3 regions of the Streptomyces liliifuscus genome follow, and region 3 is predicted to be linked to each of the others. Evidence: riboswitches for the same ligand, from Rfam matches in the RefSeq annotation. Region 3 holds a riboswitch; each other region holds the start of a gene.

Region 1 (9,583 bases), 1.4 Mb from region 3:
CCTCGACCCGGTCGGCGAGTTCCACGAGGCGCTGGGAGCCGGGGAAGAGCTTGGAGCGGAAGTCCGTCGTGATGCCGAAGGCGAAGACGTCGATGCCCAGGTCGTCGACCACACGGGCGAGTTGGTCGATCTGCTCGGGGGCGAGGAACTGTGCCTCGTCCGCGATGACGTAGTCCGCGCGACCGCCCCGCGAGAGATGGTCGACGACGTACGCGTACACGTCCTGGTCGTCCTCGACCTCCACCGCGTCCGTGACCAGGCCGAGGCGGGAGGACAGCTTGCCCTCGCCGGCGCGGTCGTCGCGGGTGAAGATCATGCCCTGCAGGCCGCGGGCCGAGCGGTTGTGCTCGATCTGGAGAGCCAGTGTCGACTTCCCGCAGTCCATGGTTCCGGAGAAGAACACCAGCTCGGGCATGGGGAGTTGAGCACCTTTCGGCATGAGGGGTTCGCTGGGCGGGCGGGGAGGGTCAGGAACGGACTTCCAGGAGCGGGATGTGCTGCTCGACCGGTGTCATCGAGCCGTGGTTGCCGACCATCGCCGACTCCTTCGGCTCCCGCTCGGACGCGATGATCAGCACGTCGTCGCGGGCGGCCGCGACCACGTCGCCGATGCGCGCGTAGACCCGCTCGTCGATGTGCGGGCCGAACCAGCCCGCCGCGATCGCCTCGTCCCGCGAGGCCACCCAGAACTGCTCGCCGAGCACCTCGCGCCAGCAGGTCAGGACGTCCGACTCGGCGCCCGGGACCGCGTAGACGTGCCGGGCGCGGCCCTCACCGCCGAGGAGGGCGACTCCGGCGCGCAGCTCCCAGTCCTCGTCGAAGTCGATGCGGTGCTGCTCGTCGAAGGGGATGTCGATCATCCCGTGGTCCGCCGTGACGTACAGGGCGGTGCGCGGGGGCAGTTGCTCGGCCAGGCGCTGGACCAGCCGGTCCACGTACATGAGTTGTCCGCGCCAGGGGTCCGAGTCGACGCCGAAGCGGTGGCCCTTGCCGTCGACCTCCGCGTAGTACGTGTAGACCAGCGAGCGGTCACCTGCGGCCAGTTGCTCGGCCGCGAGGTCCATGCGGTCCTCGCCGGTCAGCCGCCCGTGGAAGGTGCCGCCGCTGAGGGCGACCTTGGTCAGCGGGGTGTTCTGGAAGTGCGGTGACGACACCTGGGCGGTGTGCACGCCCGCCGCGTCGGCCAGCTGGAACAGGGTGGGGTACGGCTGCCACTTGCCCGGCTGCGTCCACGGCTGCCAGCGGAGCTGGTTCATCAGCTCGCCGGTCTCCGGGTTGCGCGCGGTGTAGCCGGGCAGGCCGTGTGCGCCCGGCGGCAGGCCCGTACCGACCGAGGCCAGGGAGGTCGCGGTGGTCGCGGGGTAGCCCGCCGTGATCGGGCGGCCGGTGCCGCCGCGCGAGCTGCCCAGGAGGGAGGTCATGAACGGGGCCTCGTCCGGATGCGCCTTCAGCTGTTCCCAGCCGAGGCCGTCGATCAGGAAGACGCAGTTCCGGTCGGCCGGGCGCAGTTCCGTGAGCGAGGCGGTGACGTCCGGGACGTCCATGCCCGCGGCCAGTGTGGGCAGCAGGTCGGCGAGCGAACCGGCCCCGTACTCGGGCACGGGGGCGGAGTCGAGGGAGAGTGGTTCCGGGTGGTCCCAGACTTGCTGGGACATCAGCGGGTGACGTCCGCGGTCGCCTCGGAGAGCGACTGCGCGAAGGCGAGCGTCTGCCGCACGGCGTCCGGGCCGTCTCCGGCCTCGCTGACGCGCAGGCTCAGGTCGTCGGCCGTCGAACTGCCCGTGTACCCGTGGTCCGCCTCGCAGTTGGGGTCGCCGCAGGCGGCGGGCTCCAGGTCGATACGGGCGACCGCGCCCCAGCCGATGGTGAGGACGACCTCGCGCGGCAGCGTCCCCGGAACGTACTTCTCCGGATTGGCGACGACCCGGCTGAGAACCACCGACGAGATCCGGCCAAGCTTCACGGACTCGGTCGACGTGGTCGCGTACGGCGTCGGGGACGTGCTGTCCGCCGCCTGTTCGTCGGTGTGGCTCACGATGAAACGGTTTCCCGTGAGGACGAGCACCGTCACGTGCCGACGCACCTCGTTGGCGTCGAACGTCGTCTCCTGATGGACCAGATACGACCGGATGGGCTCGCCGCCCACAGCGGCCTCCACAGCCTCGGCCACGAGGGCCGGGTAGTAGCCGCTGCGCTCGATCGCCGCTCGCAGCCCCTGGGTCGTCGTACTGGTCTTGGCCATGACGTCCATCCTACGGGGGCGCACTGACTGCGAGGCACCGCTCAGTACACAGGAAGCGTGCGCGGACCGAGGTCGTCGCGGGCGGGCGGGGGCGCGAGCCGCACGGAGGCGCCGAGCGCGCTCAGCCCGTGCGGGGCCACGACGACGGGCTCCAGGGACACGGAGACGACCTCGGGGTGGTCGTCGACAAGGCGTGACAGGCGCAGCAGCAGTTCCTCCAGGGCCGCCGTGTCCGCCGGCGCGGAGCCCCGCCAGCCGAAGAGGAGCGGTGCGGTCCGGATCGACCGGACCAGCGAGGCCGCGTCCCGGTCGGTGACCGGAATCAGTCGGTGCGCGGTGTCTCCGAGCAGCTCCGAGGGGGCCCCGGCGAGCCCGAAGGAGAGCACCGCTCCGGCCGCGGGGTCGATGACCGCCCGTACGACCGTGTCGACTCCGCGCGGTGCCATCGCCTGGACCACCGGGCGCAGTTCCTCGGGCGTCCCGAAGAGGCCGGTCAACTCGGCGTACGCCCGGCGCAGTTGCTCCTCGTCCGCAAGATCCAGCCGTACGCCCCCGAGGTCGGCGCGGTGGCGCAGGTGGGGGGCGGTGGTCTTGAGCGCCACGGGGTAGCCGAGGCGATCCGCGGCGGCGACGGCCTCGTCGGGTGTGGGCGCGGGGAGGGCACGGCGGACGTCGATGCCGTACCGCCCGAGCAGGGCGCAGGTGTCCTCGGGGCCGAGGGTGAGGCCGCCCATGCCGCCGTCACCGAGCAGTCCGTCGATCTGTTCGGCGGCGCCCTTCTCGTCGATGTCCTCGTACTCGGGGACGCGACCGGGGTCGGCGGCCTCGCGCCGCCACTGGCCGTATCTCACGGCCTCGGCGAGGGCGCGGACGGCTCGCTCGGCGGCGGGGTAGGCGGGGATGAGACGGGAGTCGGCCTCGGCCTCGGGGACTTCGGCCACCGTCGGCGGGCGGTCCGCCGGGCGGATGGGGTGGTTGCTGCCCGAGAACGGGGGCGCTGCGGGAGCCGCCTGGGGCGCGGTGCTTGCGGCCGCGGACAGCGCCTCCGCGAGGCCGCCCAGCTCGACGTGGACCACGAGGACCGGCTTGGCGGGAGCGGCGGCGGAGGCCGAGCGCAGCGCCTCCGCCAGGGCGGCGTCGGCCGTGGAGGCCTCCCCCACCGCCGGAATCGCGGTGACCACCACGGCGTCGCAGGCGTCGTCGGCCAGCGCGTGCGTCAGCGCGGCGCGGAAGTCCTCGGCCGAGGCGGCCGTGGTCAGGTCCACCGGGGGCAACGGTCGCAGCCCCTCGGCGAGGCACGCGTCGTACGTCAGCAGCCCGAGGGACTCGGAGTTCCCGAGGATCGCCACCCGGGGGCCGGTCGGCAGGGGCTGGCGCGCCAGGAGCAGGCCCGCGTCGACCAGCTCGGTGATCGTGTCCACCCGGATGACGCCGGCCTGCCGCAGCAGCGCCGACACCGTCGCGTGCGGCAGCCGGGTGGCCCGGACGGCATGTCCCTGGGGCGCGGCACCGCCGTGCCGTGCGCCCTGGACGACGACCAGCGGCTTCGCCGCCGCGGTGCGCCGCGCGAGGCGGGTGAACTTCCTCGGGTTGCCGATGGATTCGAGGTACATGAGGGCTACATCGGTGTCGGGGTCCTCGTACCAGTACTGAAGGACGTCGTTGCCCGACACGTCCGCGCGATTGCCCGAGGAGACGAACGTCGACACGCCGGTCACGCCCGTGACCCCGCCGCCGCGCCGGTGCAGCCGGGACAGCAGCGCGATGCCGATGGCGCCGGACTGCGCGAACAGGCCGATCCGTCCGGCGCGCGGCATCTCCGGTGCGAGCGAGGCGTTGAGCCGCACCTCCGGGGAGGTGTTGATGACTCCGAAGGCGTTCGGTCCGATGATCCGCATCCCGTACGTACGCGCCTGGCGCACGAGCTCGCGCTGGCGCTCCCTGCCTTCGGGGCCGCTCTCGGCGTACCCCGCGGAGACCACGACGAGCCCCTGCACCCCGTGTTCACCGCACTCGGCGACGACCTCGGGGACGCGCTCGGACCGGACGGCGACGACGGCGAGGTCGACGGGCTCGGGGATGTCACGGACGGAGCGGTAGGCCGGCACTCCGCCGAGCTCCTTCTCCTGAAGTGCTCCGTTCACCGCGTACAGGCGCCCGGTGAATCCCGCTTCGCGGAGGTTCTCCAGGACGCTGCGGCCCACTCCCCCGGGTGTGCGGCCCGCGCCGATGACGGCGACCGAGCCCGGCGCGAGGAGGCGGGCCACCGAGCGCCCCTCCGCCCGCTGCTCCCGCGCGCGCTGCACTGCGAGCGAGCGGTCGGTGGGCTCCAGGTCGAACTCCAGGCGTACGACGCCGTCCTCGAAGTGGCGCTTCTGCTGGTACCCGGCGTCCGTGAACACCTTGATCATCTTGTTGTTGGCGGGCAGCACCTCGGCGGCGAAGCGGCGGATGTCGCGCTCACGGGCGACGGCCGCGATGTGCTCCAGGAGGGCCGATGCCACACCGCGGCCCTGGTGGGCGTCCTGCACGAGGAAGGCGACCTCGGCCTCGTCCGCGGGGGACGATGCGGGGAGGCCGTCGGCGTTGATGCGGTCGTAGCGTACGGTGGCGATGAACTCGCCGCCGACCGTGGCCGCGAGTCCCACCCGGTCCACAAAGTCGTGGTGCGTGAAGCGGTGGACGTCCTTGGCGGACAGGCGCGGATACGGCGCGAAGAAGCGGTAGTACTTCGACTCGTCGGACACCTGCTCGTAGAAGCTGACCAGGCGGTCGGCGTCGTCGGCCGTGATCGGCCGGATGCGCGCGGTGCCGCCGTCGCGCAGCACGACGTCGGCCTCCCAGTGAGCGGGGTACTCGTGCCGGTCCGGCGAGGTCTGCATGGGGCCCAGAGTACGGCTCGGGTCCGACAACGGCCGGTCGTCGTCCCGGGGGTTCATGTCCCGGGCCCGGTCGCGGGTCCGGGTCCCCGGGTTCGCCTCCGAGGGGTTCACGTCCCGGCGACGGCGGGCTCGCGTCCGACAGGGGCGCGAGGCAGTCTTGGGGGACCGAAGCCGCCTCGGGCCCGGAATCCGCATCCGCTCGGGGCACGCTTCACGATATGGAACAATGGTCTAGACAACCGTGAGACACCTGAAGGGCAGCATCACATGGCTGAGCGCCGCGTCAACGTCGGCTGGGCCGAGGGCCTTCACGCCCGTCCCGCCTCCATCTTCGTCCGGGCCGCCACGGCTTCCGGCGTCCCCGTGACGATCGCCAAGGCCGACGGCAACCCCGTCAACGCCGCCTCGATGCTCGCGGTTCTCGGCCTGGGCGCCCAGGGTGGCGAGGAGATCGTCCTGGCCTCCGACGCCGAGGGCGCGGACGCCGCGCTCGACCGCCTGGCGAAGCTGGTCGCCGAGGGCCTTGAGGAGCTTCCCGAGACCGTCTGATCTCGCGGACCACATACGGCGGAGCCGCGTCCACCCATGCCGGGGGACGCGGCTCCGCCGTTTCCGTCTGCGCGGCGAGCGGCACGGTTCGAGCGTACGTGCCGTGCGCGACACTTTTCCCACGACCGCGTCGGCGTTTTGTCCGTACGTCGCGTCGGCGCGCGGCTTTCCGCCGCGCCGTCGGCATCGTCCGGAATTTCTTCGCCTGCCCTCGCGCCGAGTTCCACTCACGCGGTTCCGCGCATGCGGAAATCACGTGCGCGGGAATTCTCGGCACGTGGAGAAAAGGGGCAGCAGAAATAGACCCCTACGAATAACTCTCTTTGTATACGGCGCCACTGTTAATGCCGCAGGCCCGCCGTGTTTACGGGATGTTGCGAAGTCCTCACACGCTCCGCGCGGTCACCGCCGCCGGGAAAGCGCAGCCGGTGCGCGGCCATCGCCCGCTCGGTGTGCAGCGCCGTGATCGCCCTGGCCCGGTCGTTGTCGCCGCGCGCGACGGCGTCCACGATGGCGCCGTGCTCGGCCCAGGACTCGGCGGGATGGGCGGGCGCCTCGACCGAGTACATCCAGGCGATCTTGTGCCGCAACTGGGCGAGCGTGGAGGTCAGTGCGGGGCTTCCGGAGGCCTGTGCGAGCGTCTCGTGGAACCAGCCGCCCAGTGAGCGCAGATCCTCGCTGTTGCCCCTCCTGGCGCGCTCCTGGCCCAGCCTGACCAGGCCGCGCAGCACCTTGAGGTGCGCCTCGGTGCGGCGCTGGGCGGCCCGCGCGGCCCCCAGCGGCTCCAGCAGCATGCGCATCTCCAGGAGGTCGGCGGCCTCCTGCTCGGTGGGTTCCGCGACGCACGCGCCCGCGTGCCTGCGCGTGACGACGAATCCCTCCGCCTCCAGGGTGCGCAGAGCCTCCCGCACGGGGACCCGCGAGACGCCGTACCGGCGCGCGAGCAGTTCTTCGGTGAGCCGGCCGCCGCGCTCGTAGACACCCGCGACGATGTCGTCACGGATCGCCGTGCATACCGAGTGCGCGGGAATACGCATGACCCGACCTCCGCCTTAACCCCCGCGAAACGCGGTCGATTGACGCTTGTTCGGTGACTCTATTGCAGAGAGCGGGAAATTCCGATGGCGGACCGGAATCCGTGGATATTTTTTGGACACACCTCGCTTCTGAACAGGCAGTCGTCCGGTACGAAGTCGGTCGAGAAGTGGTCGAGATGCCATCAGGAAGTGATCAGGACCGCGCGAAGGCCCCGGCTCGGTGAGCCGGGGCCTTCGGGACAGTGCCGCGCCTGGAGGGCCGTCGCGCGGAGGGCTGCCGTGTGGAGGGCCGTCGCGTGGGGAGCTGTCGCCCTCCGTCAGACGTTCACGCCGTGCTGGCGCAGGTACCCGAGCGGGTCGATGTCCGAGCCGTACTCCGCGCTCGTCCGCGCCTCGAAGTGCAGGTGCGCCCCGGTGACGTTGCCGGTCGCCCCGGAGAGGCCTATCTGCTGGCCGGGCGTGACCGTCTGACCGACCGAGACACCGAGGAACGACATGTGCCCGTACTGGGTGTAGGTGCCGTCGTTCATCTTGATGACGACCTGGTTGCCGTACGCACCGCCCCAGCCGGCCTCCACGACGGTGCCGGCGCCCACCGCGTGCACGGCGGTGCCGCTGGCGGCGTGGAAGTCGATGCCGGTGTGGCTGCCGGAGGACCAGACGGCGCCGCCGGCCTTGTAGCCGGTGGAGACGTACGAACCGGAGATGGGCGCGGTGTACGACTTCAGCAGCCGCTCGCGCTCGGCCGCGCGGGCGGCGCGGGCCTTGACCTCGCGCTCCTTCTTGGCCTTCTCCGCGGCTTCCTTGGCACGCTCCTTGGCGGCGGCCTCGGCCTTCTCGCGGGCGGCGGTCTCGTCGGCGGCCTGCTGCTGGGCGGCGGCCTGTGCGTCGATCTGGTCGGCGACCGAGTCGCCGATGGTGATCGCCTGGGTCAGGGTCTGCTCTGCGGGGCTCTCGGCGGCGAGTGCGGGAGCAGCCAGGGTGCCGACGACACCGGTGGTGGCGAGTGCGGCGACGCCGACGGTCCGGTTGGTCGTGCGCTTCATGCGGCTGGGACGACGGTGCTTCCCGGTGGCGCGGGTGAACGCCATGAAGTGGCTGGTCCTTTCCTTCCTTCTCGCCTACCGGGTTAGCTGACGGGTTCGGAGCAGGAAGGTCTCCTACGGACCCCCTTCGGGAAGGGCGTCCGATTCACCCCAGGGACTACATATGGGTCCCCGGCTCCCCTGGCTCGCGCCGTACGGGGACTCGGCGATGACTGTCCGGTGCCGCGGGCGCGGCGCACTGCCTGACGAACAGCCGGACCGACGCTAAGCGGGGCGTCTTTCAATCAACAAACGGATCAAGGGTTTTGTAGCGCATGCCACAGGGCAGACGGGCAACCTCTCTACCAATACGGACAACTCGCCGATCGAGTGCTGAAGTCCGGGCAAAAGGAGAACCCAGGCGACTCCTCAGTCACCTGGGTTCTCCATGGAGAAGCGTTGTACTGCTCCGCTCTACTCCGCCGTCACGACGCTGACTTCGCCGATTCCGAGGGCCCGGACCGGCTCCTCGATCTGCGCGGCGTCACCGACGAGGACGGTCACCAGACGGTCCACCGGGAAGGCGCTCACGGCGGCCGCGGTGGCCTCCACGGTGCCGGTCGCGGCGAGCTGCTGGTACAGCGTCGCCTGGAAGTCGTCCGGCAGGTACTGCTCGACCTGGTCGGCGAGAGTGCCCGCGACGGCGGCCGCCGTCTCGTACTTCAGGGGTGCCACGCCCACGAGGTTCTGCACGGCGATGTCGCGCTCGGCGTCGGTGAGTCCCTCGGCCGCGAGCGTGCGCAGCACCTTCCAGAGGTCGTCGAGCGCCGGGCCGGTGTTCGGGGTGTCCACGGATCCGCTGATGGCGAGCATCGCGGCGCCCGTCCCGTCCGGCGCGGAGCGCAGCACCTGGCCGAACGCCCGCACACCGTAGGTGTATCCCTTTTCCTCGCGCAGGACGCGGTCCAGGCGCGAGGTGAGGGTGCCGCCGAGGCAGTACGTGCCGAGCACCTGGGCGGGCCACACGCGGTCGTGCCGGTCGGCGCCGACGCGGCCGATGAGCAGCTGCGTCTGGACGGCTCCGGGACGGTCGACGATGATCACGCGGCCGGTGTCGTCGGCGGTCACCGGCGGAATGGGGCGGGCCTCGGCCTGCGATCCCGTCCAGGCGCCGAGCGTGTCCCCGAGCAGCGCGTCGAGGTCGACGCCCGTGAGGTCGCCGACCACCACGGCGGTCGCGGTGGCGGGGCGTACGTGCTTCTCGTAGAAGGCGCGGACGCCCGCCGAGTCGATCGAGGTGACCGTCTCCTCGGTGCCCTGGCGCGGGCGCGACATGCGCGAGGTCGCCGGGAAGAGCTGCCGGGAGAGCTCCTTGGCCGCGCGGCGGGCCGGGTTGGCGGTCTCGTGCGGGATCTCGTCGAGCCGGTTGCGCACCAGCCGCTCGATCTCGCTGTCCTCGAAGGCGGGTGCCCTGAGGGCGTCGGCGAGCAGACCGAGCGCCTTGGGGAGCCGGGAGACGGGGACTTCGAGGCTGATCCGTACGCCCGGGTGGTCGGCGTGCGCGTCGAGGGTGGCGCCGCAGCGCTCCAGCTCGGCGGCGAACTCCTCGGCGGAGTGCTTGTCGGTTCCCTCGGTGAAGGCACGCGCCATGATCGTGGCGATGCCGTCCAGGCCCTTCGGCTCGGCCTCCAGCGGGGCCGCCAGGAGGATCTCGACGGCGACGACCTGCTGGCCGGGGCGGTGGCAGCGCAGCAGGGTCAGGCCGTTGTCGAGCGCGCCGCGCTCGGGGGCCGGGAAGGCCCAGGGCCTGGCCTCGCCGGCCTGGGGCTGCGGGTGGAATTCCATCGT
Region 2 (9,583 bases), 1.8 Mb from region 3:
GCTTTCCGTGTGGGTGGGGCACACGTTACGGGGGAGTTGCCCTTCTTGGGCAGTGTCTAAAGGGTTCGCAATGTCCGTTCTAAAGGGTGCGCAAGAGTTCGCAATGTCCGATTGGGGCCCGGGTCGGAGTGGTTGATTCCGGCTTAGCGTCCATTCGGGGGACACGGGCGAGTTGGGTCCGCGTCCGTAGGGGGGACACGTGGGGGGACCCGTGGCCAGAAGCTCCGCAGGCATGCCTTCCGGCGTGCCTTTCGACCTGGACCGGGAAGTGCCGGGCCTGATCGTGAAGTTCGGCGACTACCCGCTGCACCACGGCGGAGTGGGCGCGATCCGCAGCCTCGGGCGCCTGGGCGTACCGATGTACGCGATCACGGAGGACCGGTACACGCCCGCCGCCGCCTCGCGGCATCTGCGGCAGGCGTTCGTCTGGCCGACCACGGGCACGGAGCGGCCGGAGCGGCTCGTCGAGGGGCTGCTGCGCGTCGGGCGCCGGATCGGCCGGCCCACCGTGCTGATCCCGACCGACGAGGAGGCCGCGGTGCTGATCGCCGAGCACCAGGCGGAACTCGCGGACCGCTTCCTGTTTCCCGGAGTGGACGCCGGCCTTCCGCGCCGCCTCGCCAGCAAGCAGGGTCTGCACGAACTCTGCCTGGAGCACGGCATACCCAGCCCGGAGTCCGCCTGCCCGGAGTCGTACGAGGAGATCGAGGACTTCGCGGCGAAGGCGGCCTTCCCGCTCGTGGCCAAGAACTGCGAGGCCTTCGTGCGCCGCTCGCGCCCGGCCGTGAGCGGGACGACCCGGATCGCGACCCGCGACGGGCTGCTCGCGCTCGCGCGCGGCTGGGGCGAGCACCCCGGGGTGATCCTCCAGGAGTATCTGCCCAGGGAGGACGCCGAGGACTGGATCGTGCACGCCTACTTCGACGCCGACTCGACGCCGCTCGCCATGTTCACCGGCGTCAAGGTCCGCTCCTGGCCGCCGCACGCGGGGATGACGGCGAACGCGTACGTGGTCGACAATCCGGAACTCGCGGACATCGCGGCGCGTTTCATCAAACAGATCGGCTTCAGCGGCGTCGTCGACCTCGACCTGCGCTTCGACCGGCGCGACGGCCGCTACAAACTGCTCGACTTCAACCCGCGGATGGGCGCGCAGTTCCGGCTCTTCGAGAGCGAGTCGGGCATCGACGTCGTCCGTGCCATGCATCTGGACCTGACCGGCCGCACCGTTCCGGAGGGGGAACAGCTCGCGGGCCGGCGGTACATCGTGGAGAACATCGACCTGCCCGCCCTGCTCGCGTACCGCCGCAGCGGCTACACGACACCGCACGCCCCCGCCCACGCGAGCGGCACGGAGCTGGCGTGGCTGGCGGCGGACGATCTGCGGCCGTTCTTCACCATGCTCGCGCGCTTCGTACGGCCCGGAGTGAAGCACATGTACCAGCTGTGGCGGACCAACCGCCGGAGTGCCCGCGCGACCGCGGGTTGAGGGGCCTGTCCGACCAAGAACGAGCAGTACGCGAGCAGTACGTACGGCGAAGCAGCGTCCTGGGGAGGGGACTTCGTGATGGAGCCGGTGGCAGTGATCGGTGCCGGGCCCTTCGGCCTGTCCACCGCCGCGCATCTGCGAGCGCGCGGCATTCCGGTACGGGTGTTCGGTGAGCCCATGGTGAGCTGGCGCGCTCACATGCCTGAGGGGATGCTTCTGAAGTCGACCCCGGCCGCCTCGAACATCGACGCCCCGCAGCGCGGGCACAACCTCGTCGACTACTGCGACGCGGCCGGCATCCGCCGACTCGTCACGGACGAGGACATCGTCCCGGTCGAGACGTTCGTCGCGTACGGGGAGTGGTTCCGGCAGAAGCTCGTGCCGGACCTGGAGCGGGTGCGGGTCGTCTCGGTCGACCGGCGCGGCCATCAGGGGGACACCGGGCGGATCGGTCAACGGGGTGGCCCAGGGGGCGGTCGGCGCGGCCCGGCGGGCTTCGAACTCAAGCTGGACTCCGGGGAGTTGTTCACCGCTCGGGCGGTCGTCGTCGCGACAGGGCTGTCCGGGCTGGCATATCTGCCGCCCGAGCTGGCCGCGGCCGCGCCCGACGGACCGACCCCCACGGGGCCCGTCTCGCACAGTTCGCAGCTCCACGACCTGTCCCGGTTCTCCGGCAAGGAGCTGATCGTCGTGGGGGCGGGCCAGTCCGCCCTGGAGACGGCGGCGCTCGCGGCTGAGGCGGGCGCGCAGGTGCGCGTGGTGGCGCGCGGCAAGGGATCGGTCGCCTTCGGCGCGCCCCCCTGGACGCAGCCGAGGCTGCGCCCCGGGTCGCCCTTCGGACGGGCCTGGTCGCTGTGGGCACTCAGCTACTACCCCCACCCGTACCGCCATCTGCCGCCGCAGGCCCGGCACTTCCTCGTCCGCCGGGTGCTCGGCCCGCTCGGCGCCTGGTGGCTGCGGGAGCGGTTCGAGGGGACGGTGCGGGTGAGCGAGGTGTCGCGGATCGTCCGCTCCGGATCGGAGGGTGGCCATCCGGCCCTCGCCGTCCGGACCCTCGACGGACGCGTCGAGGAACTCTCCGCGGACCACGTCGTCGCCGCGACCGGATACCGCGTCGATCTCGCGGCGATGGACTTCCTCGGGCACGAACTGCGTACGGAGCTGGCGGTGAGCCGGGGGACACCGAAGCTGGGCGCCGGGTTCAGGTCCTCCGTACCCGGGCTGTACTTCACGGGGCTGCCGGCGGCGGCTTCGTACGGGCCCGTGATGCGGTTCGTGTGCGGCACGGAGTTCGCCTCACCGAGGCTGGTCCGGCATCTGGTGGGGGCGCGCGGCTGAACGGAACCTCCGCTTCGTGCGCGTACGCATCGACGCGTCGTTGAAGCCGCCGAGCGGCCGCGAAGGCCGTGCGCGAGCCGTGTCCACGGGGCGAGGCCGGGCACGGGGAGGCGGGGCCGAGAGCGGGCGAGGGGCCGGTTGACCGGGGGCTCGGGAGCAGGGCGGCCATGGTCAACTGCTCCTCGGCGCCTGCGATTTGCCTCCGGGCGGCCGACGGATGGTGCCGACGGGCACCCCTGTGCCTGACGAGATACCGGACGACGTCCGGTTCCCGTCGAGTCGTTGGGGCGTTCGATCCGTATTCTCTGATCATGGCCGCACCGATTGCATATTCACTCATCGCCACTGACCTGGACGGGACGTTGTTGCGAGGCGACGACACCCTGTCGGACCGGTCACGCGCCGCGCTGGCGATGGCAATCGGGAGAGGTGCCAGGCACCTCGTGGTGACGGGGCGCCCGGCACCACGCGTACGCCCCCTGCTGGACGAACTGGGCAGCCAGGGACTGGCGGTGTGCGGTCAGGGGGCGCAGCTGTACGACGCCGGCGCCGAGCGCATGGTCTGGTCGGTCACCCTCGACCGCGAGCTGGCCGAGACGGCGCTCGGCAAGATCGAGGCGGAGGTCGGGGACGTGTACGCCGCGGTCGACCAGGACGGGGTCGACGGACTCACGCTCATCGAGCCGGGGTACGAGATGCCGCACCCGACACTCCCAGCGGTCCGCGTCCTGCGTCGCGACGACCTGTGGACGGAACCCATCAGCAAGGTGCTGCTGCGCCATCCCCTGCTGTCCGACGACGAGTTGGCGTCCGCGGCCCGCGGAGCGGTCGGTTCCCTCGCCACGGTCACGATGTCAGGACCCGGCACAGTCGAACTCCAGCCATGTGGCGTGACCAAGGCGACGGGGCTCGCCCTGGCGGCCGAACATCTCGGCCTCACCCCCGCCACAACGATCGCCTTCGGTGACATGCCCAACGACATCCCGATGTTCGACTGGGCGGCCCACGGCGTCGCGATGGCCAACGCGCACCCCGAACTCCGGGCGGTGGCCGACGAGGTGACCCTGTCGAACGAGGACGACGGGATCGCGGTGGTACTGGAACGGCTCTTCGGCCCGCGGCCCTAGCTCCGCGTCGCCGAGAAGGCGCGGCACCGGGCGGGCCCGCGGAGAGGTGGGTTCCCCTCGTCGCGGGCCCGCCCGGTACAGGTTCGCGGTACCGGCCCGCCCGGTACCGGCGGCCTGTTCGCCGTCGGCCCGCTCAGTAGGCCCCGAAGACGTTGTCGATCGAGCCGTACCTCGCGGCGGCGTAGTTGCACGCCGCCGTGATGTTGGCGACCGGGTCGAAGGGGTCCATCGAGGTGCCGGCCACGTGGTACGCGTTGAAGGTCGGGTCGATGGTCTGGAGGAGCCCCTTCGACGGCGTACCGGCCGCGGCGTTGGAGTCCCAGTTGTTCATGGCCTGCGGGTTGCCCGACGACTCGCGCATGACATTGCGGTAGATGCCGTCGTACGACCCCGGGATGCCCTGCTGGGCCATGATGTCCAGCGACTCCTTGATCCAGCCGTCGAGGTCGTTCGTGTACGTCTTCGCGGCGGCGGGGGTGACGGCGGACGCGGTGGTCGCCTTGGTCGCCGTGGCCTTCTTCGCCGAGGTCTGGGCGTTCTTCGTGCCGACCGTCAGCTTGAGGCCCGGGCGGATGACCGCCGGGTCGTTGCCGATGACCGCGCGGTTGGCCTTGTACAGGTTCTGCCAGCCGCCGCTCGTGGAGTGCTTCTTGGCGATCTTGGTCAGGGTGTCGCCCGCGACCACCTTGTACGTGACGAGCGAGACCTGCGGGACCGCGGACGGTGCGGCCTGGGCGGTCTGCGTCGGCTGTGCGGCGTGGGCGCCGGTGGCCCCCACGAGGGGGAGCGCGAGCGCGGCTCCGCCGGTTCCCGCGGCGACGATGCCACGCGTGAGGGTGTTCATTCTGGGGCGGCGGTGCTTGCCTCGTGCGGCCATGGCGCGTTTCCTCTCCGACGCCTGCGAGGTGAGCTGTCGGGTTCGGGCGGGAGCTGCCCGGCCGCATGCTGCACGCGGCTTCACCCCGAGCCGTTCCGGAATCCGGACCGGCGGCCTACCTGGGTCCCCCGCTCCTGCCGTACGCGAGTGAATGGGTGGTTGGGATCTCCGGGCGGCGGCAGGATTAGGCGGTCCATCCGGAGTGACGTGAACGTATGCGAGAGCACATGCCGTGAACAAGCCCAGAATTCACATCGCGATGTCATTTGCCTGTTCGGGACGGATGGGAATTCTTGATCCATTCGGAAGGCGAAGTTCAACTTGCTTTGAGCAAAGGTGAATCGACCGGCCGGGCAAAGTGACCGTCCGGGACGGACGTGACTCAATTCACTGGCACAGGTGGGGAATTAAGTGCTTCATGTGCTTAATGTGGGCAAGTCGGGCGGAGTCTGGATGTCCGCCCAGTCGACATAAGGGACTACTTGTCCAGATATGTTCTCGCCGCTCTTCGGGATTCCGGAGAGTTCAGTCCTCCGGGTTCCAGAGGGTCAGCACCTCACGCAGTTTCTGCCGATGGCTGTCGATCCAGTTCCCGGGAAGATCGACGGGGACGCACACGGTGGCCATGGAAATCGTGTCGTCCTCCACGATCACCTCTGGGCAATCCCGTTCTCCCGTGAGCCGAATGGAAATCGACGGGCCTCGCTCCACCGTCATCCAGGAGATGTCCTCGCCGCGATGCAATGCGGCGTCCAGGGCGTTCCCCCAGGTCTCAAGTCGGCGGCGCCACAGAGAGAGTTCGAGGCGGCCGCTGACGAAAGGCGTCTCAACGACGATCTCGGCAGCGAGGCCCGCCACCATCCGCGGGTGCCGGCCGAGGACCGTGATCCTGACGGAATTGCCCTCCTCGTCGGCGAGGAGCGCGAGGTCCGTCGGGCCGGTGCGGTGGTCGGCCGGGAGGTCGGCGTCGCAGAGGGCACAGACGAAGTGGGCGTCCTGTACGGAGTTCCACCCGGCGCAGGACGGACAGCGGCGGTAGGTGATCGGGTGGGTGTAGCCACCGGTTCCGGCGTCTGTGCGGTCGATGCCCACGCGGGTGAGGGCCGCCGCGAGCGACCGCCACGACTCGGGGTCGGGGCAGTAGCCGGTGGACTGGTTGCTCGCGTACGTGATCTCCCAGCCGGAGGCGGCCCGAGCGAAGCCCAACTCCCCGGCGGCGCGCACCGGTTTCCCGTCCGCGCAGGCCACGTGTTCGGAGCGGCGTGGAGCCAGGCGCAGGGTCATGGAGGCGTCGACGACGAAGGTGAACGGCTCGGCGAGCTCGTCGGCGGGGCGGACGGACAGGAAGGCGTCGAGGTCGGCCGGGGTCCGGATCCGGGCGCCGCCCCCGCCAGGCCGGACGGCCTCCCTTATGTCATCGGGCCCCACATAAGCGTATGCGGTCATGGGGTCCCTGCACACGCGATTGAGGTCGTGTGGCCCATGTACGCGTTCGCCGTCATGCGGGGAGCGTACGAGTTCACCCCGCGGTCCGCGGAATCCTTTTCTCCCAGGTGCGGTGGAACACCACCTCGTCACCGTCCTTGCAGATCACCTCGTTCGAGGTGATGAAGTCCGCCTCGTCGCAGGTGGTTTCGGAGTGTGCCTCGACGCTCGCGTCCCACGGCAGGTCCGGCCGGTGCAGCCGGACGAACCAGTCCGAGCGGGCGCGGGCGGACAGCGGGTCCGACTCGACGATCGTGTACGTGTCCAGGGCCTCCTCGGTGAATTCGAGGCCGTCGGGATACACCCGGGTGCCTCCGTACCGCGGGTCCACCTCCAGGCGCCACTCACCCTTGGCGACATCGCGGACGACAAGGCGCTCGGGGCGCGGCTCGTCCAGGGTCGCGGGGAAGTTGACCCCCATGGGCTCCGCCTGCTCCGGCTCCTCGAAGGAGATGGACGGGTCCGACTCCTGTGCGCGGAGCGGGAGTTCCAGCACGCTCCCCGAAGGGGTGAGGGTGAAGCCCGCCTCCGAACCCGGCTGGGGCCAGATCCACGGCCAGTACGCGGAGGAGACGGCGAGACGCACACGATGGCCGGGAGGGAAGGCGTGGCCGATGGCGTTCAGGTCGAGAACCACGTCCTCCGTAGAGCCCGGTTTCCAGGGAACCACCTGGTCACGGCCATGCCGGGCTGACAGGTTCAGAACGCCCCGGGTGACGAGGGTCGAGGAGCCGTCCGGGGCCACGTCGCAGATTCGGGCCACTACTTGTCCACACGTCGCCTCCGTGGTGAGCCTCAACCGCACCCGCGGGCGGCCCAGCACCCAGATCTCCTCCGGGACCGCGAAGTCGAAGCACGCCGACCTCCCGTCCTCGTCCCGCTGGTCGGGCGGCAGGTCCGCGTCGTTGCCGAAGGGGAAGAAACGGCCGGCGTCGACCCCCGTGTGCTGGGGGGACCGCACCACCACGGGCTCACCCCTGAGGGCGTACGTCACCGGGGCCACCAGGGGAGAGGGCCAGGCCGGATCGCCGACCCAGCGGCCCGGCAGCGTCGGGTACACCGTGGCGGGCGGATGGGAGTCGCTGACGTACGAGCGCAGGAGCGGCTCGGACATGATCCCGGTCTCGGTGCCCTTGAGCCAGTGGTCCCACCAGCGCAGCGTCTCCTGGAGGAAGCCGATCGCCGGGCCGGGCGGCAGCCCCCGGTCGGGGTACTGGTGCGACCACGGCCCGACGATCCCCCGTACGCGGTCGGCCGGGAGGTGTTCCGCCAGGCGCAGGACCGTGTCCCGGTACGGGTCGTGCCAGCCGCCGACCGCGAGCACCGCCGCCCGGATCGCCGAGTAGTCCTCGCACACGCTGCCGCGGCGCCAGTGGTCGTCCCTCGTCTGGTGCGCCAGCCAGGTGTGCAGGAACGGATCGACGGTCTCCAGTCGTTTGATCCACAGGTCGTGCCAGACCTCGCCCGCGTACACCGGATCCGGCGGGCGGGAGACGAACGTGAGCATGGTCGCCGCCCACGCGTGCATGTCGACGGCGAGCACGGAACCACCCATGTAGTGCACATCGTTGTCATAGCGGTCGTCCGTCGAGCAGACCGTGACGACCGCCTTGAGCGGCTCGGGCGCGAGGGCCGCGATCTGGAGGGAGTTGAAGCCGCCCCAGGAGATGCCGAACATGCCGACCTTTCCGGAGCACCAGGGCCGGGCGGCGAGCCAGTTGACGACCTCGACCCCGTCGGCCAGCTCCGTCGGCGAGTACTCGTCACCGGGCATGCCCTCGGAGTTGCCGTGCCCCCGGATGTCCACGCGTACGGACGCGTAGCCGTGCCCCGCGTACCAGGGGTGGCGCTGCCAGTCACGCGGGGCCGTCCAGTCGGTCAGGCGGTAGGGCAGGTATTCGAGCAGGGCCGGTACGGGTTCGTCGGTGAGCGGGCGCCACACGCGCGCGTAGAGCTTGGTTCCGTCCGGGAGGGGAACGCGGATGTCCTCGTGAGTCGTCTCGTAGGGGAAGGACGTACGGATGCGCATGGCGGTGACCTCCAGGGCCTGTGGGGTCTCAGTGGACCGGGTGCATCGTGCGGCGCAGCCAGGGCGCGGAGGCGATCACGAGCAGGCCCGCGGCGACGGCGATCGCGCCGTTGACGCCGAAGTAGGCGGGCTTGGAGACGTCGTCGTAGAGCTTCACGGTCTGGGCCTGGATGCCGTTGGCGAGGGCCAGCGAGAGGAACCAGAGGGACATCGTCTGGCTGGCGAAGGCCCGCGGGGCGAGCTTGGTGGTGGCCGACATGCCGGAGGTCTCCAGGAGGATGTCGCCGAGCCCCAGCAGGAAGTACGAGCCGACGATCCACCAGGCCGACATCAGGTAGTCGTCGTTGTCGTGGCCCGAGGTCGGCAGCACCATCAGGAGGAAGGACAGGCCTCCCAGCACCACCCCGAACGCGATCTTGTTGGAGGCGTGCGGCTGGCTGTGCCCCATCCGCACCCACAGCGCGGCCACGACCGGGGCGAGCGCCACCTCGAAGGCGCCCAGGGCGGACGCGTACCAGCCGGCGGGGAAGTCGAAGCCGAGGATCGTCGTCTCGGCGTTCGACGCGGCCAGCAGCATCATCGTCGAGTACGCCTGGAAGAGGATGAAGTTGAAGACCGTGGAGGCCAGGAACAGCACGATGTACGGGCGCAGCCGGCCCCGTTCCCCGGGAGTCACCCGGGGACTCCTGAACATCACCGCGAAGTAGACCACCGGCGCGATCACCGAGATCAGGGTCAGCAGGTCCACGAAGCGGCCCATGGTCAGCCATCCGGCGGCGGCCAGCAGGACCGCGAGGACGGCCACGGCCAGCAGGCCGAGGACGATCAGGCGGACGGCCCTGCGCATGGCCGCCGGCGGCAGCGCGAACTCGGCCGCGTTCCTGCGTCCGGCCAGGTGACGGCGGCCCGCGACGTACTGGATCAGGCCGAAGGTCATACCGACCGCGGCCGCCGAGAAGCCCCAGTGCCAGCCCTGGTGGTCGCCGAGCCAGCCGGTGATCAGCGGACCCGCGAAGGCGCCGATGTTGATCGCCATGTAGTACACGGCGAAACCGGCGTCGCGGCGGTCGTCGTCGGTGCGGTAGAGCTTGCCGACCATGGTGGCGACATTCGGCTTCAGCAGGCCCGTGCCCGCGCTGATCAGGCCGAGTCCCGCCCAGGTCATGGCCGCGGTGGGCACCGCCATCGCGTAGTGGCCGCAGGCGATCAGGACACCACCCCACAGGACCGCCCGGTAC
Region 3 (9,583 bases):
CCTTCTCCACCTCGGTGTTCCACGCCGTTCCCGACACGGCGGCGAACGCGGCGATCAGGCTCGTGCCCACCGCCGCGTAGTGCTCCGGCCGCGCCAGATACTTCCGGTGGTCCCGCCCCAGCTCCCACAGGTACTCGTGCATCCCCGGTTCCCCCAGGCGCCCCACGACCAGCGTCAACGCGGCGAACAGACGGTCCCGCTGACGTTCCATGTCCTCCGGGAAATCCAGCGGGAACAGGGCGCGGACATCGGGGTGGTGCCAGAAGAGGTGCGAGTAGAAGTACTTGGCCGCGAATTCGGCTCGCCTTTCGACGACCGCGAAACTGGTCCGGAGGAGATCGGGGTCCACGGGCGCGAATGTATGGAGTTTCCGGCTCATGGGGTCAAGGAGCAGGTGATTCAGGGACGTTCTGCAACAAACAGTGCAAGCTGCGGAGCGGAGCCCGATTCGGAGAGTGGCCGAGTCGGGCCATGCCCGGCCCTCGCCGCCCACCGAACCGCCTCCCCCCACCCCTCCCGATACGGTCGAGGTGTGACGGAAACACCTGCCAAGCCCCCCGCCGGGGAACCTGCCCCGGAACTCTTCACCTGGGAGTTCGCGACCGACCCCTACCCGGCGTACGCCTGGCTCAGGGAGCACGCCCCCGTGCACCGGACGAAACTCCCCAGCGGAGTGGAGGCCTGGCTGGTCACCCGGTACGCGGATGCCAAGCAGGCCCTGGCCGACGGCCGGCTCAGCAAGAATCCCGCCCATCACGACGAGCCCGCGCACGCGAAGGGGAAGACCGGTATCCCCGGCGAGCGCAAGGCCGAGCTGATGACGCACCTCCTCAACATCGACCCGCCGGACCACACCAGGCTCCGGCGGCTCGTCAGCAAGGCGTTCACACCTCGGCGAGTGGCCGAATTCGCTCCCCGGGTGCAGGAGTTGACCGACCGGCTCATCGACGGGTTCGTGGAGAAGGGGGAGGCCGACCTCATTCACGAGTTCGCGTTTCCGCTCCCCATCTACGCCATCTGCGATCTGCTGGGCGTACCGAGCGAGGACCAGGACGACTTCCGGGACTGGGCCGGGATGATGATCCGGCACGGGGGAGGGCCGCGCGGGGGCGTGGCGCGGTCCGTGAAGAAGATGCGCGGCTATCTCGCCGAGCTCATCCACCGCAAGCGCGAGGAGCTGACAGAGGTGCCCGCCCCGGGCGAAGACCTCCTCTCCGGTCTCATCCGGGCCTCCGACCACGGCGAGCACCTCACCGAGAACGAGGCCGCCGCGATGGCCTTCATCCTCCTGTTCGCCGGGTTCGAGACGACGGTGAACCTGATCGGCAACGGCACGTACGCGCTCCTCACCCACCCCGAGCAGCGGAAGCAGCTCCAGGACTCCCTCGCGGCCGGCCGTACGGACCTTCTCGCGACCGGTGTCGAGGAACTGCTCCGCTACGACGGGCCCGTGGAACTGGCCACCTGGCGGTTCGCCACCGAACCGCTGAGCGTCGGCGGGCAGGACATCGCCGCCGGCGATCCCGTACTCGTCGTGCTCGCCGCCGCCGACCGCGACCCCGCCCGGTTCGCCGAGCCTGACACCCTTGACTTGTCCCGCCGTGACAACCAGCACCTCGGTTACGGCCACGGCATCCACTACTGCCTCGGCGCACCCCTCGCCCGGCTGGAGGGCCAGACCGCGCTGGCCACGCTCCTCACCCGCCTCCCGGATCTGCAACTCGCGGGAGATTCCGCCGATTTGCGATGGCGTGGAGGGCTCATCATGCGGGGATTGCGCACGCTTCCGGTGGAGTTCGCCCCTTCGGGGAAGGTCCGTACGGACTAGCAGACGGGTCGACGGAACATGAGACTCCGTCAAGTTTGTGATCTTCACGTTATCTGCGCTGCATCGACTTGTGACAAGAGTTCGACTGCCTATACGTTCACCCATCAATGCGGCCGGTCCCACCTGCCGCAGTAGTCACAAGCGCAGTCGTCGGGCTGTGCGCTGTGCGCAGTCCTTGCTGTCACGCGAAAGGCAACCGCATGCTCTCCGGGAACGGTCGTCACCGTCGCCCCCGTCAGGCTCCGGCTCTCCTCGTCGCGGCGGGCGTGACCGGGTCGGCCATCGCGATCCCTCTGCTCGGCGCGACCGGCGCGAGCGCCGCGAGCGGTACCACCTGGGACGCGGTCGCGGAGTGCGAGAGCGGCGGCTCCTGGAGCGCGAACTCCGGCAACGGGTACTACGGCGGCCTCCAGATGACCCAGGAGACCTGGGAGGACAACGGCGGCCTCGACTACGCGCCGAGCGCCGACCAGGCCAGTCGTTCGCAGCAGATAGCCGTCGCCGAGAAGATCCTCGCGGCCAAGGGCACGAGTGCCTGGGCGACCTGCGGTCTCGTCGCGGGTCTGACGCAGAACTCCGACTCGGCCGACGTCGACACGGGGGTCGCGGAGGAATCCTCCACCCCGCTGTCCGGCTTGGGTATGGGTGACAGCAGTGGGACGAAGTCCGACACGTCTGGTTCATCCAGTTCGTCCGACTCGTCCAGCGGCAGCGGCGACAGTGCCGATTCACAGGATTCCGACAGCTCGTCCACGGACGCCACCGCAAAGAGTGACGACCCGGACAAGTCGTCCCAGAACGGGGAGGCTTCGGCCGAGGGTTCGGGAACGGAAGACACCGGCTCGGGCCGTCACCGCGGCGGCAGTGCCGACGAAGGTGCCACCGACTCCCGCGCGGACGACTCCGCCGGCCGGCACGCCTCGCGCAGCGACAGCGAGTCGCGCGTCGCCGCCGAGGGCTCGTACACCGTGCGTTCCGGGGACAACCTCTCGGGGATCGCCGACTCCCTTGGTGTCGAGGGCGGATGGCGGGCGCTCTACGCCGAGAACAAGGAAGCCGTCGGCGACGACCCGGACTTCATCATCCCCGGTCAGAGCCTCGACGTGGAGGGCCTGCAGACGGCCGACAAGTAGCGGTCCGCGCGGTGTGCCATGTGGTCATCAAGGCGTCGAATCGGGCGAAAAACAGCGGTAGTTCGCGCCGAATGTCCGATTTGGTGAAAGTGAGACATGGATCTCAAGACCCTGATCGTCTTTGAAATTCGGCGGATCGCGTGTCTACGGTCGTGACCGCTCGCCACTGGTGAGCCCCGACGGTCGCAACGCCGAATCCTGCCAGCGGCCGTACGGGAACAGTCGTCGCGTCAAGCGCCGTAGGCAGGAGCGGGGGACCCAAGGTAAGTGCCGGACCCGGTCGTTGAGGCCAGGTACGGCTTGGGGTTAAGCCGCGTGACAGCAGTGTCGCGCGGCCGGGCAACTCACTCGGCCCGAACCCGACAGCTCACCTCGCAGGCGTCGGTGAGGGGATCACTTCATGCTGCTTTCGAGCAAGGGCAAGCACCGCCGCCCGTCCAAGGCCAGCCGTATCGCCACGCTGGCCGGCGTCACCACCGCCGCCGTCGCTGTCCCGCTGATGGGCGCCACGGGAGCCTCCGCCGCCACCGCTTCCGAGTGGGACGCCGTCGCCCAGTGCGAGTCCGGCGGCAACTGGTCGATCAACACCGGCAACGGCTACTACGGCGGCCTGCAGTTCTCGGCCTCCACCTGGGCCGCGTACGGCGGCTCGGCGTACGCCTCCACCGCCAACCAGGCCTCCAAGTCCGAGCAGATAGCCGTCGCCGAGAAGGTTCTCGCGGGCCAGGGCAAGGGTGCCTGGCCGAGCTGTGGCGTGGGCCTGTCCGGCGCCTCGACCGGTGGCGCCCCGGCTCCCTCGAACTCGGGCAACTCCGGCCAGGGCACCTCGCAGTCGCAGCCGCAGCAGAGCACCAAGTCCTCCGAGGAGCGCGCCTCGCGTTCCCAGGAGCGCTCGACCGCGAAGAAGACCGTCGAGACCCCGACCGGCAAGAAGGTCGAGAAGGGTGACGGCGAGTACAAGGTCGTCAAGGGTGACACCCTCAGCGAGATCGCCGAGAAGAAGAACGTCAAGGGCGGCTGGGAGAAGCTGTACAAGCTGAACGACGACATCGTCGACGACGCCGACTTCATCTTCCCGGGCCAGCAGCTGCACCTCAGCTGACACCCGTCGGCCGCGACCCCCACTTCGATCGTCCGGACGTCATGTCATCTCATGTGACGGCCGAGGCCCTGGCCGCTCAGCCTCGGCCGGATCTCCGGTCCATATTCGAATCGCGGCTGAACCACAGCGCCCTCACATCCGTGTCCCCCATAGTGGAGGCCTCGTGAGGGCCACCCCCGTCCCCCACGGGCTCCCCGCTCCGGTGCGTGTTCCCCCGTACGCACCGGGGCGGGGCTTTTTCGTTCCCGCGCTCGCCTCTTCGGCGTTCCCGCGCTTCCCTCTCGCTTTGTTCCGTTCGGAAACAATTTACTCTCGGTTCTGTCCAGGAGGCGGTCGAGGGCTGGCCGAACCCCGGCAGCCGGTTAGGCTCATGCCGCGGGGCCACCACAGGTCCGCACCCAACCGGGCCTCCGGCCCGGAACAGCTTGCGTCACATCCCAGAAGGAGATGCTCGTGCCGTCCATCGACGTCGTCGTAGCCCGGGAAATCCTGGACTCCCGAGGCAACCCCACGGTCGAGGTCGAGGTCGGCCTCGACGACGGCAGCACGGGTCGTGCCGCCGTTCCGTCCGGCGCCTCCACAGGTGCCTTCGAGGCTGTTGAGCTCCGTGACGGAGACCCCAACCGCTACCTCGGCAAGGGTGTCGAGAAGGCCGTCCTCGCCGTCATCGAGCAGCTCGGCCCGGAGCTCGTCGGCTACGACGCCACCGAGCAGCGCCTCATCGACCAGGCCATGATCGACCTGGACGCCACCGACAACAAGGGCTCGCTCGGCGCCAACGCCATCCTCGGCGTCTCCCTCGCCGTCGCCCACGCCGCGTCCGAGGCGTCCGACCTCCCCCTCTTCCGCTACCTGGGCGGACCGAACGCGCACCTGCTGCCGGTCCCGATGATGAACATCCTCAACGGTGGGTCGCACGCCGACTCCAACGTCGACATCCAGGAGTTCATGATCGCCCCGATCGGCGCGGAGTCCTTCTCCGAGGCCGTGCGCTGGGGCGCCGAGGTCTACCACACCCTCAAGAAGGTCCTGAAGAGCCGCGGCCTGTCCACCGGCCTCGGCGACGAGGGCGGCTTCGCCCCGAACCTCGGCTCCAACCGCGAGGCCCTGGACCTGATCCTCGACGCGATCAAGGAGGCCGGTTACATCCCCGGCCAGCAGGTCGCCCTCGCGCTCGACGTCGCCGCCTCCGAGTTCTACAAGGACGGCAAGTACCTCTTCGAGGGCAAGGAGCGCTCCGCCGCCGAGATGACGGAGTACTACGAGGAGCTCGTCGCGGCCTACCCGCTCGTCTCCATCGAGGACCCGCTGTACGAGGACGACTGGGCCGGCTGGAACGTCATCACCGAGAAGCTGGGCGACAAGGTCCAGATCGTCGGCGACGACCTCTTCGTCACCAACCCGGAGCGCCTCGCCCGCGGCATCGAGGAGGGCTCCGCCAACGCCCTGCTCGTCAAGGTCAACCAGATCGGCTCGCTGACCGAGACCCTGGACGCCGTCGAGATGGCCCAGCGCAACGGCTTCAAGTGCATGATGTCCCACCGCTCCGGCGAGACCGAGGACGTCACGATCGCCGACCTCGCCGTCGCGGTGAACTGCGGTCAGATCAAGACCGGCGCCCCGGCCCGCTCGGACCGCGTCGCCAAGTACAACCAGCTGCTGCGCATCGAGGAGATCCTCGACGACGCGGCGGTGTACGCGGGCCGTTCGGCCTTCCCGCGCTTCAAGGGCTGAGCACGGCCCTTCGGCCGGGGTGACAGCCCCGTCGTACGTACGTCCCCGTACTCGGTCCCGTACCGTGTGCGGGGACGTACGCACGTGAAGGGCCCGACGGGCTCGGTGTACTCGACGGGTTTGTACCGGGGAGGCGGGACAGATGGCCGTGAAGGACCGCGACCGGTTCTCCACCTCGACCAGGCTGCGGCTGCTCGGTGAGCAGACCGCCGCCCGTGTCTACCGCTCGCAGACCAAGCGGCAGGCCCGCCGCTCACGGCTGACCGGCCGGGCGGCACTCCTCGCCCTCGTCCTGTGCACGCTCGTGGTGGCCCTCGCCTATCCCATAAGGCAGTACGTCTCCCAGCGCGCCGAGGTCGCCGACCTCCAGCGCGAGCGGGAGGAGGCCCGCCTGAGGGTCGAGCAGCTGCGCGACCTCAAGGCGCGGTGGCAGGACGACGCGTACGCCGAGCAGCGCATCCGGGAGCGGCTCCACTACGTGATGCCGGGCGAGACCGGCTACATCGTGATCGACCCCGACGCGGCGAAGAAGACGCGTACGGATCAGACGGCGGCCGACCGGGCCTGGTACGCCAACGTCTGGGACGGCGTCGACAAGGCAGACGCCGCCGACAGGTGACCCGATCGGTCACCCGACAGGTGATCCAGCCGGTGATTCGCCGGTGATCCACTCAGAGAACTGACTAGAGAGACTTACCCACAGGCATGGAAACGCCCCCGCCGCCCACCCCCCGCACCGAGCCCACCGACGCGGACGTCGAGGCCTTCAAGCAGCAGCTCGGGCGGCCGCCGCGCGGGTTGCGCGCGATCGCGCACCGCTGTCCGTGCGGGCAGCCGGACGTGGTCGAGACGGCTCCTCGTCTTCCCGACGGGACTCCCTTCCCGACGACGTACTACCTGACGTGTCCCCGGGCGGCCTCCGCCATCGGGACGCTGGAGGCGAACGGCGTCATGAAGGAGATGACGGACCGGCTCGCCACGGATCCGGAGTTGGCGGCCGCGTACCGGGCGGCGCACGAGGACTACATCGCTCGGCGGGACTCCATCGAGGTGCTCGCGGGCTTTCCGAGCGCGGGCGGTATGCCGGACCGGGTGAAGTGCCTCCACGTCCTGGTCGCCCACTCCCTGGCCGCCGGGCCGGGGGTGAACCCCCTGGGCGACGAGGCCCTCGCGATGCTGCCGGAGTGGTGGCGCAAGGGGGCGTGCGTGGTGCCCACCGAGGTGTGATTTCGCCCCCGCCGCCCCTACCCATTCCCGTCCCTTACTCAGGGGCTCCGCCCCCGAACCCCCAAAAGACTGCGCAGTTCCCCGCGCCCCTAGGTACCTAGGGGCGCGGGGAACTGCGCGAGCAACCCACGACGGCCCGCAGCCAAAAACGAACCCCACGGGGTCTGGGGCGGAGCCCCAGGGGACGGGAATGGGTAGGGGCGGCGGGGGCGAGAGAATGCTCGGGCGCCCCCGGAGCCACGATCGCAACAGGAGACCACCACCAATGACTCGCGTCGCCGCCATCGACTGCGGTACCAACTCGATCCGCCTGCTCGTCGCGGACGCGGATCCCCGGACGGGCGAACTCGTGGACCTGGACCGACGGATGACGATCGTCCGGCTGGGCCAGGGCGTCGACCGAACGGGCCGCCTCGCCCCGGACGCCCTGGACCGAACCTTCGCGGCCTGCCGCGAATACGCCGCGATCGTCAAGGAACACGGCGCGGAACGCCTCCGCTTCGTGGCAACCTCCGCCTCCCGCGACGCGGAGAACCGCGACGAGTTCGTACGAGGAGTCCTGGACATCCTGGGCGTCGAGCCCGAGGTCATCTCAGGCGACCAGGAGGCGGAGTTCTCGTTCACGGGCGCCACCAAGGAGCTGACAGGTCGCGACGATCTGGCCAAGCCCTACCTGGTGGTGGACATCGGCGGCGGCTCCACGGAGTTCGTGGTGGGCGAGGACCACGTCCGCGCCGCCCGCTCGGTCGACATCGGCTGCGTACGGATGACGGAACGGCACCTCGTGCACGACGGCGTCGTCAGTGACCCGCCGACCTCGGAGCAGGTCGAGGCGATCCGCGCCGACATCGAGGCGGCCCTCGACCTCGCCGAGGAGTCCGTGCCGCTGCGCGAGGCCCGTACGCTCGTCGGGCTCGCCGGATCGGTGACCACGATCTCGGCGATCGCCCAGGACCTCCCGGAGTACGACTCCGAGGCCATCCACCACTCCCGGGTCTCCTACGGCCGGGTCCGCGAGATCACCGAGCGGCTGCTGTCCGCCACCCACGCCGAGCGTGCCGCGATCCCCTCGATGCACCCGGGCCGGGTCGACGTCATCGGCGCCGGCGCCCTCGTACTGCTCTCGATCATGGAGCGGATCGGGGCGGACGAGGTGGTCGTGAGCGAGCACGACATCCTCGACGGGATCGCGTGGTCCGTTGCCTAGAGCCGGCCTGGAGCCTCCCTCGACTGAGCAGGTCGGAGAACGTTTGAGCGCCCTGGAGGGCCTCTGAACGGTCTTGGAAACGGCCCTGGGAACACCTCGTCGGAAAACTTCGTGAAGTTCTTCACAAGAGAATCGGCCCTGTTGAGCGAGGTTTTCGTCCCTACGGGTCCCCCGGGGCCCCCGAGCGGCTCCGGAGCATGATCAACAGGGTGTTCCGCGAGTGCTGCGATCGTATGAAAAAGGGGGCCGGTTCGGAGGGGTCGAACGGCCGGAGCGGCAGCTCACGCGGCATTGACAACGGGCCGCACCAGGCGCTGGTTCCCCTGCCGGACCATGACCTCGCTCACGTGGGCCGCGCAGTGTAGCAGAGGGTGTGAAGAAGCTTGTGAAGGGGCGCACGAGCGACCCCCCTGGGGCAGGTGGATACTCGATGGCATGAGCACCACGGAGCGTCCCAGGATCCTCGTAGTAGGCGGTGGGTACGTAGGCCTGTACGCAGCTCGGCGCATTCTCAAGAAGATGCGCTATGGCGAGGCGACCGTCACGGTCGTCGACCCCCGGTCGTACATGACCTACCAGCCCTTCCTCCCCGAAGCCGCCGCCGGCAGCATTTCGCCTCGGCACGTCGTCGTCCCGCTGCGACGCGTGCTGCCCAAGGCGGAAGTTCTGACCGGCCGGGTCACGACCATCGACCAGGACCGCAAGGTCGCCACGATCGCCCCCCTCGTGGGCGAGGCGTACGAGCTGCCTTTCGACTACCTCGTCATCGCGATGGGCGCGGTCTCGCGCACCTTCCCGATCCCCGGCCTCGCCGAGCAGGGCATCGGTATGAAGGGCATCGAGGAGGCCATCGGCCTGCGCAACCACGTGCTCGAGCAGCTGGACAAGGCCGACTCCACGACGGATGAGGACGTGCGGCGCAAGGCGCTCACCTTCGTCTTCGTCGGTGGTGGCTTCGCCGGTGCCGAGACCATCGGTGAGGTCGAGGACATGGCCCGGGACGCGGCCAAGTACTACAACAACGTGTCGCGCGAGGACATGCGGTTCATCCTCGTCGACGCCGCGGACAAGATCCTTCCCGAGGTCGGTCCGAAGCTCGGCCAGTACGGCAAGGAGCACCTCGAAGGACGTGGGGTCGAGGTCTACCTCTCCACCTCCATGGACTCCTGCGTCGACGGCCACGTGGTGCTGAAGAACGGCCTCGAGGTCGACTCCAACACCATCGTGTGGACGGCCGGCGTCAAGCCCAACCCGGTGCTCTCCCGCTTCGGTCTGCCGCTGGGTCCCCGTGGTCACGTGGACACGCAGACCACGCTCCAGGTGCAGGGCACGGACTACATCTGGGCCGCCGG

What was found. A riboswitch is a leader RNA that binds a small molecule or an ion and turns the genes downstream of it on or off. The one in region 3 is predicted to bind cyclic di-AMP.
Region 1: it holds a riboswitch for cyclic di-AMP, as region 3 does, so the genes downstream of both, JEQ17_RS13275 (M23 family metallopeptidase) here and JEQ17_RS19290 (transglycosylase family protein) in region 3, are expected to answer to the same signal.
Region 2: it holds a riboswitch for cyclic di-AMP, as region 3 does, so the genes downstream of both, JEQ17_RS27345 (transglycosylase SLT domain-containing protein) here and JEQ17_RS19290 (transglycosylase family protein) in region 3, are expected to answer to the same signal.

The regions. Positions count from the first base shown of each region.
Region 1 is NZ_CP066831.1:3,141,760-3,151,342, forward strand. It holds gene JEQ17_RS13245 (thymidine kinase) at 1-415, opposite strand, end outside; gene JEQ17_RS13250 (alkaline phosphatase family protein) at 468-1,655, opposite strand; gene JEQ17_RS13255 (DUF5998 family protein) at 1,655-2,242, opposite strand; gene JEQ17_RS13260 (bifunctional acetate--CoA ligase family protein/GNAT family N-acetyltransferase) at 2,284-5,124, opposite strand; gene JEQ17_RS13265 (HPr family phosphocarrier protein) at 5,392-5,673, shown strand; gene JEQ17_RS13270 (GntR family transcriptional regulator) at 6,015-6,710, opposite strand; gene JEQ17_RS13275 (M23 family metallopeptidase) at 7,028-7,801, opposite strand; cyclic di-AMP (ydaO/yuaA leader) riboswitch at 7,814-7,974, opposite strand; gene JEQ17_RS13280 (M16 family metallopeptidase) at 8,210-9,583, opposite strand, start outside.
Region 2 is NZ_CP066831.1:6,355,912-6,365,494, forward strand. It holds gene JEQ17_RS27330 (carboxylate--amine ligase) at 233-1,489, shown strand; gene JEQ17_RS27335 (FAD-dependent oxidoreductase) at 1,565-2,827, shown strand; gene JEQ17_RS27340 (HAD family hydrolase) at 3,139-3,954, shown strand; gene JEQ17_RS27345 (transglycosylase SLT domain-containing protein) at 4,088-4,831, opposite strand; cyclic di-AMP (ydaO/yuaA leader) riboswitch at 4,835-4,999, opposite strand; gene JEQ17_RS50730 (DUF5959 family protein) at 5,357-6,277, opposite strand; gene JEQ17_RS27355 (CocE/NonD family hydrolase) at 6,351-8,345, opposite strand; gene JEQ17_RS27360 (peptide MFS transporter) at 8,374-9,583, opposite strand, start outside.
Region 3 is NZ_CP066831.1:4,568,518-4,578,100, reverse strand. It holds gene JEQ17_RS19305 (globin domain-containing protein) at 1-349, opposite strand, end outside; gene JEQ17_RS19300 (cytochrome P450 family protein) at 533-1,828, shown strand; gene JEQ17_RS19295 (LysM peptidoglycan-binding domain-containing protein) at 2,029-2,961, shown strand; cyclic di-AMP (ydaO/yuaA leader) riboswitch at 3,187-3,357, shown strand; gene JEQ17_RS19290 (transglycosylase family protein) at 3,362-4,063, shown strand; gene eno (phosphopyruvate hydratase) at 4,517-5,797, shown strand; gene JEQ17_RS19280 (FtsB family cell division protein) at 5,940-6,416, shown strand; gene JEQ17_RS19275 (DUF501 domain-containing protein) at 6,503-7,024, shown strand; gene JEQ17_RS19270 (Ppx/GppA phosphatase family protein) at 7,290-8,231, shown strand; gene JEQ17_RS19265 (NAD(P)/FAD-dependent oxidoreductase) at 8,667-9,583, shown strand, end outside.